3 regions of the Niabella beijingensis genome follow, and region 3 is predicted to be linked to each of the others. Evidence: riboswitches for the same ligand, from Rfam matches in the RefSeq annotation. Region 3 holds a riboswitch; each other region holds the start of a gene.
What was found. Region 3 has a riboswitch for S-adenosylmethionine ahead of K7B07_RS09790 (SusC/RagA family TonB-linked outer membrane protein). Riboswitches for the same ligand answer to the same signal wherever they lie in the genome.
Positions count from the first base shown of each region.

Region 1: it holds a riboswitch for S-adenosylmethionine, as region 3 does, so the genes downstream of both, K7B07_RS03470 (trans-sulfuration enzyme family protein) here and K7B07_RS09790 (SusC/RagA family TonB-linked outer membrane protein) in region 3, are expected to answer to the same signal.
Region 2: it holds a riboswitch for S-adenosylmethionine, as region 3 does, so the genes downstream of both, K7B07_RS02775 (O-acetylhomoserine aminocarboxypropyltransferase/cysteine synthase family protein) here and K7B07_RS09790 (SusC/RagA family TonB-linked outer membrane protein) in region 3, are expected to answer to the same signal.

Region 1 covers NZ_JAIQDI010000001.1:792,959-796,236, reverse strand. The annotation lists gene K7B07_RS03475 (aldo/keto reductase) at 1-104, shown strand, start outside; gene K7B07_RS03470 (trans-sulfuration enzyme family protein) at 259-1,428, opposite strand; SAM riboswitch class I at 1,574-1,677, opposite strand; gene K7B07_RS03465 (DEAD/DEAH box helicase family protein) at 1,774-3,278, opposite strand, start outside.
Region 2 covers NZ_JAIQDI010000001.1:659,904-663,181, reverse strand. The annotation lists gene K7B07_RS02780 (homoserine O-acetyltransferase family protein) at 1-26, opposite strand, end outside; gene K7B07_RS02775 (O-acetylhomoserine aminocarboxypropyltransferase/cysteine synthase family protein) at 130-1,443, opposite strand; SAM riboswitch class I at 1,748-1,849, opposite strand; gene pckA (phosphoenolpyruvate carboxykinase (ATP)) at 2,136-3,278, shown strand, end outside.
Region 3 covers NZ_JAIQDI010000001.1:2,350,941-2,354,218, reverse strand. The annotation lists gene K7B07_RS09795 (DUF3472 domain-containing protein) at 163-1,440, shown strand; SAM riboswitch class I at 1,692-1,788, shown strand; gene K7B07_RS09790 (SusC/RagA family TonB-linked outer membrane protein) at 2,089-3,278, shown strand, end outside.

The sequences.
Region 1 (3,278 bases), 1.6 Mb from region 3:
TAAGTGCCACCAGTGTGGGCCAGATGCAAAGTATGACAGATGCGGTGCGTTTGCAGCTTTCCGCTGATGCTGTTGCAACACTTGATACAGCGAGTGTCTATTAAAGAATTAAGAAGACTGTATCAAAAGGTGTTTCTTATAGCTTGTCGCTACCAAGATGTCGTCCTGATCCGATAGCTATCGGATTTTGTTCGGAATCTATAAGTGGAGCCTGACATTATTCTCATAATTCCGCCTTTTGATACAGTTTAGTTATTGTTACCATGTACGGGTTACCAGTTTTCCCGCTGCAATGCGCAACGCTCTTTTCAGATCCTGGATCAGGTCTTCGGGGTCTTCCAGTCCTACAGAGAGCCGTATGAGACTGTCTGTAACGCCCGCCTGGCGGCGGATCCCGGCGGGGATCGATTTATGGGTCATTTCACTGGGTAAACAGATCAGGCTTTTAACACCCCCCAGGCTTTCTGCCAGCTGAAAATACTGCGTGGCCTTTGTAAGCTGTGTTGCCGGTTCCTGTTCATCCACCTGGAGGTCAAAACTGACGATGCCTCCAAAGTATTTCTGCTGCCGTTTTGCAACAGTGTAATTGTGATGGGTCGTGAGCCCGGGATAATAAACGTTTCTGACAAGCTCCTGTGTTTTCAGAAATTCGGCAACGGCCTGTGCGCTTTTCGAATGTTGTATAATGCGGAGAGAGAGTGTTTCGATGCCGCGGATAGTAAGCCAGCTGTCGAAAGGGCCCAGTATGGCACCGGAAGCGTTCTGTATGAATTTGACCTGGTGGCCCAGTTCAGCGGTTTTTGTAACCACAAGACCTGCAATAACATCGCTGTGGCCGGCGAGGTATTTGGTAGCGCTGTGCACCACGATGTCGGCGCCCAGTTCCAGTGGCTTTTGCGCAGCAGGAGAGGCAAAGGTGTTGTCTACACAAAGCAGGATATTACGGGCTGCCGCAAGTGTGGCAATGGCGGGGATGTCGGAGATCTTTAATGTAGGGTTGGTGGGCGTTTCGATCCAGATCAGTTTTGTTTTGGGTGTAATGGCTTTTGCTACCTGCTCGGTATCGGTGGTGTCGGTATAATTCACCCGGATGCCGAATTTTTGATAGATATGGGTGAACAGCCGGAAGGCACCGCCGTATATATCATCCACTGCGAGTATCTCATCCCCCGCATTCAATAGTTTTACAACAGCGTCAATTGCCGCCAGGCCGCTTGCAAAGGCGAACCCGTTGCTGCCGCCTTCCAGGGTGGCGATCAGTTTTTCCAATGCGGCACGTGTCGGATTATTGGTGCGGGAATAATCGTATCCGCGGTGTACACCGGGCGCTTCCTGTACAAAAGTGGAGGTCTGGTAAATGGGAGTGGAGATGGCTCCGGTCAGTTCATCTACCGGAATGCTGTGCAGGATCTTTGTTTGCTCTTTCATTTTTTGTTTTTTTTAACTGTGAAGAATACACCTGAAAATCCATCCGGAAAAACGAACGACAATGATGCCGGGAGCAAAAAAAATGCGCTCCCGACAAGTCAGAAGCGCATTCAGTTATTTTGTAAATAATGAAAAAGCTTTTTCTAACTTATCTTTCCACAAGTGTGGTTGAAGGTGGCACCTTCCCGCGCAATGCGGAGGTTGCCAAGACGTCATCGGGTCAAGTCCCTCGGTCTTTCTGGATAAGAATATTTTCAAGAACTATGGCAAAAGTATAGACTATTTACCGAGACCGCCAAATTTTACAGAAGATTTTTTTAGCAGTAAAAAAATGAGCTGTAAAAATCAGATCCATTTGCTGGTATGTTCCGGTTTGTTTTCCAGCACGGCGGCCAGCGACTTTAACCGGGCATACAAAAGGAGTTTACGGCCTTCCTGTGTTCTTGTGTAAACAAGTTCACAGCGGCCTACCTGTGTTTGCCATTGTTTTCTGAAATAGCCGGCAGCGTGCTGGTGCCTGCCAAGCAGGCGGGGAACGGCATGATAATCCTCCTGGGTTACAAAGAAGAACAACCTGCTTTTACGGATGATGATGTAACGCGGATTTGTAACCGGGTCCACCAATTCAAAAAGCGCATCCATGAAGACGGAACGCTCCAGCGAGGTAGCGCCCTCCAGGTGACAGAAAACGGCGCCGGCTTTTTCTTTTGTGGCAACTACCCTGAGTTTTTCTTCCGGCGACTTAATGGCTCCTGTGTAAATCAGGGTATTGAGCAGTGCATCTCCGATATGTTTGAGATCCAGGGCAATGTCCCGGTATTTTATATAGATCTTAAACGCTTTAAATGTGGCGCCACCGAAAATGACGATCCCCCCCAGCGAAAAGATAGAAATAAAAAGCGTGAGCCCTGCACCTGAATGGACGGCTTTGAACAGCTTTAGATAGGCGATCAGTGCATCCTGTAAAAAATGCACAAAAGCCAGCGCGATCAGAAAAAATAAATTTCTGATGGTGCGGAACAGGTAAAGTTTTTGCGTTTGCTCGTAGGGTCTTTTTTCTTTGAACGGAATTTTTAATGCGTCTGTGAGCTGACTGCCTTTTGCAATTGCTGCTGTCCATCGTTCTTTCAGTATCCTTCTTTCCTGTGCACGGGCAAAGCTTTTTTGAGTGTGTACATCAAGCAGTGATGCATCTGTCAGGTCTGCAGGTGGGTCCAGCCTTGCGATACCATTCTCGATAATGGGTGGTTCGCCGGAACTAATGCCTGCAAATCCTTTTAGGCGGCGGGCTACGGCCTGGTAATCGCTTCCCCCGTTTTGCAGCGCGGGGTACACGCAGGCAAGATGCCAGATGTTAGCGGTTTTTCCGGGATCGGTGCGAACGGCGCGGATGGCACGTCCCCGCATCTGGTTGGAAAGTACAAAGGAACCGACCGTACTTGCCAGTACCAGTGTGTTGATCTCCGGTGCGTCCCAACCTTCACCCAGCAACGATTTTGTACCTGTCAGTACCTCGATGGCCCCGCGTTGAAAAAGATGGGTAACGAGTGAGACAGCGCTTTGCCTGCTGCCTGCCGTTATGGTAAGTAACAGGTAGCGGGTGTCATAACTCAGTGGTGTGGTTGAAAAGGAACCCGGTGAAGCGATCGCATTCAGCAGGGGAAGTGCTGTTTGCGGGATAATCACAAGGGAACCGGTCAACACCCCCAGTTTTTTATTATTGTTGTTTGATCTCCTGAGTGTTTCAAAAACGGGTACAACTCCCAGCTTATTGATGGGGGTATTATTTTCTTTTTCTGCGGCTAAAAATTCCTTTCGGATATAATCCGATAAGATGACGCAGCGCGTTC
Region 2 (3,278 bases), 1.7 Mb from region 3:
GGGTATGTAAATGTTTTTTGTTGCATTCTCTGTTCGGTGGCCCTGCCGGTTTTATTGCGGAAGGCCGGAGCATTTTTCTTATAAACGTCCTGTAAGCGGACACTTACAGGACGTAATGGGTAATTAATTTTACTGGTTAAAAACTGCGGCAAAGGCCTGCTCAAAATCAGCTTTTATATCATCGATGTGCTCAATGCCTGAACTGATGCGGATGAGATTGTCCAGTACGCCTGCACTTGCCCGTTCTGCTTCGCTCAATTGCTCGTGCGTGGTGGATGCCGGATGTATGGCGAGTGTTTTTGCGTCACCCACATTTGCCAGGTGACTTACCAGCTTCAGGCTGTTGATGAATGTTTTCCCGTTCTCCAGTCCGCCTTTTATACCAAACTGCAGTACGCCGCCAAAGCCGTTGGTAAGGTATTTTTTTGCCAGTGTATGATAGGGGCTGCTTTCAAGGCCGGGGTACCATACAAAGTCCACCTTATCGTGCTGCTCCAGCCATTGTGCAAGGGCCAGTGCATTGTCCACCGTACGCTGTACACGCAGGGAAAGGGTTTCGATGCCCTGCAGTAGCAGGAAGGCATTGAAGGGGCTGAGTGCCGGACCGAAATCGCGGAGCCCTTCCACGCGGGCGCGGATGGCAAAGGCAATATTGGGCAGTCCGAGCGGATTCCCCTCTCCAAATACCTGCCAGAAGTTCAATCCGTGGTATCCCTCGGAAGGCTCGGAGAATTGCGGGAATTTTCCATTTCCCCAGTTGTAATTTCCTCCGTCTACGATAACGCCTCCGATGCTGTTGCCATGTCCGCCGATCCATTTGGTGGCGGCTTCCACCACGATGTTGGCGCCATGCCGGATCGGCTGGAACAGGTATCCGCCCGCACCGAAGGTGTTGTCTACAATCAGCGGCAGGTCAAATTCTTTGGCCAGGGCTGCAAATTTTTCAAAGTCGGGAACATTCAGCCGCGGATTGCCCAGTGTTTCTATGTAAATGGCTTTTGTCTTGTCATCGATCAGGGGGCGGAAACTGTCCGGGTTATCATCTGCTGCAAAACGTACATCGATGCCCAGTCGTTTAAAGGATACTTTGAACTGGTTAAAAGTGCCTCCGTATAAAAAGGGAGAGGTCACAAAGTTCTCACCTGCCTGCAGCAGGTTGGTGATTGCAAGAAACTGGGCTGCCTGACCGGAGGAAGTGGCAAGTGCGGCAACACCTCCTTCCAGTGCGGCAATGCGTTGTTCAAAAACATCGGTGGTCGGGTTCATGATCCGGGTATAGATATTCCCGAACTCCTTCAATCCAAAAAGATTGGCAGCATGGTCCGCGTTCTTAAAAACATAAGAAGTGGTTTGGTAAATAGGTACGGCGCGGCTTCCGGTAGTGGGATCTGCCTGCTGGCCGGCGTGCACCTGTAACGTGTCAAAATGTAATTGATCGCTCATAAGAATGATGAATTTAATGAAGTGAAAAAGATGTGCTGAATAAATAGAGGGTCATAAAGACCCGTTGGGGTAGATGAAGATAGTATATGCCTGCTAAGGCATACAGCAAATACAGCAACACATTACGGGGGTAATGCAAGAAAAAGTATATGTTGCTTTCTGTGTCATGCGGACTACGAATTTAGTAGCGTTTTGTTTCATATTCAAAAAAAAATTATGACAGCTGCCGGTGGCACATAAAAAAAGCCCATCCGATAAACCAGATGAGCTGTCCTATTAAAATTTCTTAATACACTACTGATCCGACTTATCTTTCCTTGCTGCTGCACGGTTGGAATTGGCACCTTGTCCCAGACAGGTTGCCAAGGCTTCACAGGGCCACACCCTCTGCCTTTCTTGATAAGGTCCCGGCCGGAGCCAGGGAATTAAAGAACTTTTCTGCAGTTGCAGAACGGCGCAAAGCTACGAAACTATTCCCAAAGAAAAAAGCCCGGACCTGCTGCCCGCAACAAGTGGCTGAGTAACAACTGTTTTTACGAACAATTGTTAGTACAGCAATTAATAATTGAAATTAATTCAATTATGTGATGTATACTTTTTAAAATATTTAAAAACAGGCATTAAAATATTATTTTTTTAGATTTTTTCTAAACTCTATTTTTGCTGCTTCAACAAAAGAAGAAAGAAACCATATGCTTACAAAGCCATTCGAGATGCCGGTGCAGCAATTAAAGGCTGCCGGATTGAATTTAACGAATCGGGTGCATTACCAGCTAACTCCTGAAGAATTAGTGGAAGATACCCTCAGGAACAACCAGGGGCGGTTAAGCGATACCGGCGCCCTGGTGATCAACACCGGGAAATTTACAGGAAGGTCGCCCAGGGACAAATTTATTGTAAAGGATGAGCTGACGGCCACCTCTGTTGACTGGGGTAATTTTAACAATCCCCTGGAGGAGCATTTTTTTGAACGGATCCTGGAAGATGTCCGCAGCCACCTGAACGGAAGACCGGAACTCTGGATAAGAGATGCGTATGCCTGTGCGGCGCCGGAATACCGGCTGAACATAAGGGTGATAAACGAGCTGCCTTCCATGAACCTGTTTTCGCATCATCTTTTCTTACGTCCGTCGGAAGAAATACTCGAACAGTTTGAACCCGACTGGCATATTCTTTCCGCACCCGGACTGGAACTGGATCCGGAGCGTTGCGGCACCCGCCAGGGCAATGCAACAGTTGTCAGCTTTAAACACAGGATGATCCTGATAGCCGGCAGCGCTTACACAGGAGAAATAAAGAAAAGTGTTTTTTCGATCCTGAATTACCTGCTGCCCCAGGCAAAGGAAGTGCTCAGCATGCATTGTTCGGCCAACCTGGGACCCACAGGAGATACCGCGCTGTTCTTTGGACTGAGCGGTACCGGCAAAACAACATTGAGCACGGACCCCTGCCGCAAACTGATCGGGGATGATGAACATGGATGGGACAATGAAAAGGTGTTCAATTTTGAAGGCGGCTGCTATGCGAAATGCATCAACCTTTCAGAAGAAAAAGAACCTGAAATCTTTCATGCCATCCGGCCGCATGCCCTGGTTGAAAATGTAACTTTCTATCCCGGCACCAACCGGATCAACTTTGATGACGCTTCCCTTACCGAGAATACAAGGGTTGCCTACCCCATCCATTTTGTTGAAAATATTGTTCCTGATGAAACAGGAGGGGTGCCCAAAAATATTTTCTTTCTGACCTGTGATGCCTATGGTGTATTGCCCCCGATCTCCCGCCTGACCCGGGAGCAGGCGCTTTATTATTTTATCAGCGGTTATACCGCCAAG
Region 3 (3,278 bases):
TAAAGGGCAATGACCGGCGGGAGTATAAAAAATCAGCGCATCAGCTGCAGCCTGTAACGAAGTGTCATTGCATCGCTTCCTGCCTGGATGAATGCAATCGGTTGAGCAGCGGAATCACGGGGTTTCACAATATATTCGCATACACACAAAAAATTACGCTTTATGAACCGTTCCGTGAAAGGATTGTTTGCAGGATTACTGCTTTTTTCTTCTGTTGTCAATGCCCAGCCGGTCACGCTGCCCATGGGAGGAAATGCCTGGGCGCAGCAAAGATCCGAAGACGGGGTACGGATACGTAATAGCGGCGTGAGCCACTGGACAAAGATCAACGATGGGTTTACTGCCTATATACGGGTAACACAGCCCGGCACCCTTAAGGTGTGGCTGGAAACCGGCGCCGTTACCGGCAACCCGGAAATCGCTGTGTCCCTGTTCGAACAGACCCGTAAGGCAACACTGAAAGACGGGGGAACTTCTTTTTACATCGGGGAATGGACCCTGAAGGACAGCGGCTATGTGCCGATCGTGGTGAAAGGGATAAAAAAAGAAGGCTGCTGTTTCCCGGATGTAACGGCCCTGAAGCTGGAGGGCACTGCGCTTACCGATAAAGCCGGTTATACCAGGAACAATGAAGGCAATTTTTTTCATTGGGGAAGAAGAGGTCCTTCTGTACATATGGGCTACCAGTTGCCAAAAGAGGTGGATGCTGAGTGGTTTTACAATGAAGTAACCGTACCGGAAGGCAATGATGTGATCGGTTCTTATTTTATGGCCAATGGCTTTGGTGAGGGCTACTTTGGAATGCAGGTGAACTCCGCAACGGAGCGCCGCATCCTGTTTTCTGTTTGGAGTCCCTACCAGACAGATGACCCCAAACAGATCCCGGAGGATCATAAGATCAAAATGCTGAAAAAAGGAGAAGGGGTTTATACCGGTGAGTTTGGTAATGAAGGCGCCGGGGGGCAAAGCATCCTGAAGTATAACTGGAAGGCGGCGGTCACCTATAAGTTTTTGCTGCATGTAGTACCGGATGGGGATAGTCATACCATTTATACCGCTTATTTTTATGACGGTGCAAAAAAGACCTGGTTACTGGTGGCCAGCTTCCGGCGTCCCAAACTGGCCACATATCTGAAGCGGCCGCATTCGTTTCTTGAAAACTTCAGTCCCAACCAGGGCGATATAGAACGGAATGTATTTTTTGGCAACCAGTGGGTGCGGGATACCAAAGGCAACTGGCAGGAGCTTACCAAGGCCCGCTTTACTGCCGACAATACGGCGCGTGTGGGTTACCGTAAAGATTATGCAGGTGGTGTAAAAGGACAACAATTCTATCTGAGGAACTGCGGCTTTTTTAATGACTATGTTCCATATGATACCATGGTGGAGCGTCAGCCTTCAGGAAAAGCACCGGAGGTGGACTTCAGCGCACTGCCATGAAACAGAATTTATATTTTATAAAGCCATCTCCGTTTAAGAGATGGCTTTTTTATGATGAGATCAGGCGCCCGGCCTGCCAACCTGAACAAGTCCGCCCGCTTCAGGCAATGCGGCTATTTCCGGCGAAGTCCCCCGTTCAGTAATTACCTGCGACTATGAAAATGAAGCCTTCATTAATAGTCTACTTATTTTGTAGAAATTTATTTTGTTAATAATAGTTTAGCAATTACCTTTGCTTTGTCTTAACGGACAACTTATCAAGAAAGACTGAGGGAAATGGCCCTGGGAAGTCTTAGCAACCACCATCAAGGAGCGGTGCTACATCCATCCAGAAAGGAAAGATAAGTGAGTGGTCAATGTTCCCTGCATTGTCTTCTATTCACGATTCTCTTTCCATAACAGATTTTTTAAAACGGCAATTTTTGAACATGAACACAAAAATGCAATCCCCGGGTCAGGACTACTGGTCTCCCAATTGCCGGCAGGCGAGCTGTCGTAACACACAAATGCTGCAACTCCTTACTATGGGTATAGGGTGTTGTTGCTGTTGATTTAATCTCTTTTTTTATTTCAGTTTCAGTTGACGGCCAGGGCCGAACGGGTTTCGTATGCCCCAGCCATCCGAATATTTTAAAATAGAATATAACAATGAACCATTTTCTAAGAAGACTCATCTACGCAGCGTTCTTTCTTTTTCCCCTGCTGGGAGCTGCTCAGTCTGTAACGGTCACAGGCACTGTACAGGAGCTTCAGTCCGGCGCGCCGCTGACAGGGGTGACCGTAGAAGTTTCAGGAACCAACCGGCGTACCTTAACCAGCGACCAGGGCCGCTTTTCAATAGCCGCCGGTCCGCATGCGGTCCTGCTTTTTTCTTATGTGGGGTATGCCAACCGCCAGGTCAATACGGACACTGTTCAGGGAGCGCTGGTAGTGCAGCTGGAAAGTTCCAGTAATGCGCTGGACGAAGTGGTGGTAACGGCCCTGGGTGTCACCAAGGCCAAAAAATCCCTGGGATATGCGACACAGGAATTAAAGGCAAAAGATATCTCCGAAGCAAAGGAAACCAATATTGTGAATGCCCTTGCAGGAAAGATCGCCGGGGTCCGTATCACCAATACACAGGGAGATATGGGCTCTTCGCGTATTGTAATAAGAGGCGAAACCTCTATCGCCGGAAATAACCAGCCGCTTTTTGTGGTGGACGGTATACCGGTAGATAACTCACAGCTGGGCGCCGGAGGCTCCCGGGATTTCCGTAATGCGATCTCGGATCTGAACCCGGAAGATATTGAAACCATCAGCGTGCTGAAAGGACCCAACGCTGCCGCACTTTATGGCTCAAGGGCCGCACAGGGAGTGGTGCTGATTAAGACCAAAACCGGGAGAAGTAAAAAAGGATTGGGGATCACCCTGAACTCAAATGTGAATGTCGCCAGTTTGCTGATCCTTCCGGAATACCAGAATGTTTTCGGACAAGGTTCGGAAGGCAAGTTCAGCTATGTAGATGGTAAAGGGGGTGGTGATAACGACGGAGTGGATGAGAGTTGGGGCCCAAAACTAGATGGCCGGCTGATCCCGCAGTTTTATTCAAACGGCCTGCCCGTACCCTTTGTGCCGCATCCCGATAATGTGCGGGATTATTTCCGTACCGGTGTCACCTACAGCAACGGGATCGCGCTGGCCAATGCCGGCGACAATTACGATTACCGGATCTCTTATAATAATGAGAAGCAGCTGGGGGTAGTGCCAAACAGCGAGGCTAAAAAAGATAACCTGTCTTTTAATGCCAACTATAATGTAACCTCAAAATTAAAAATAGGAGTAAACGCGAATTATAT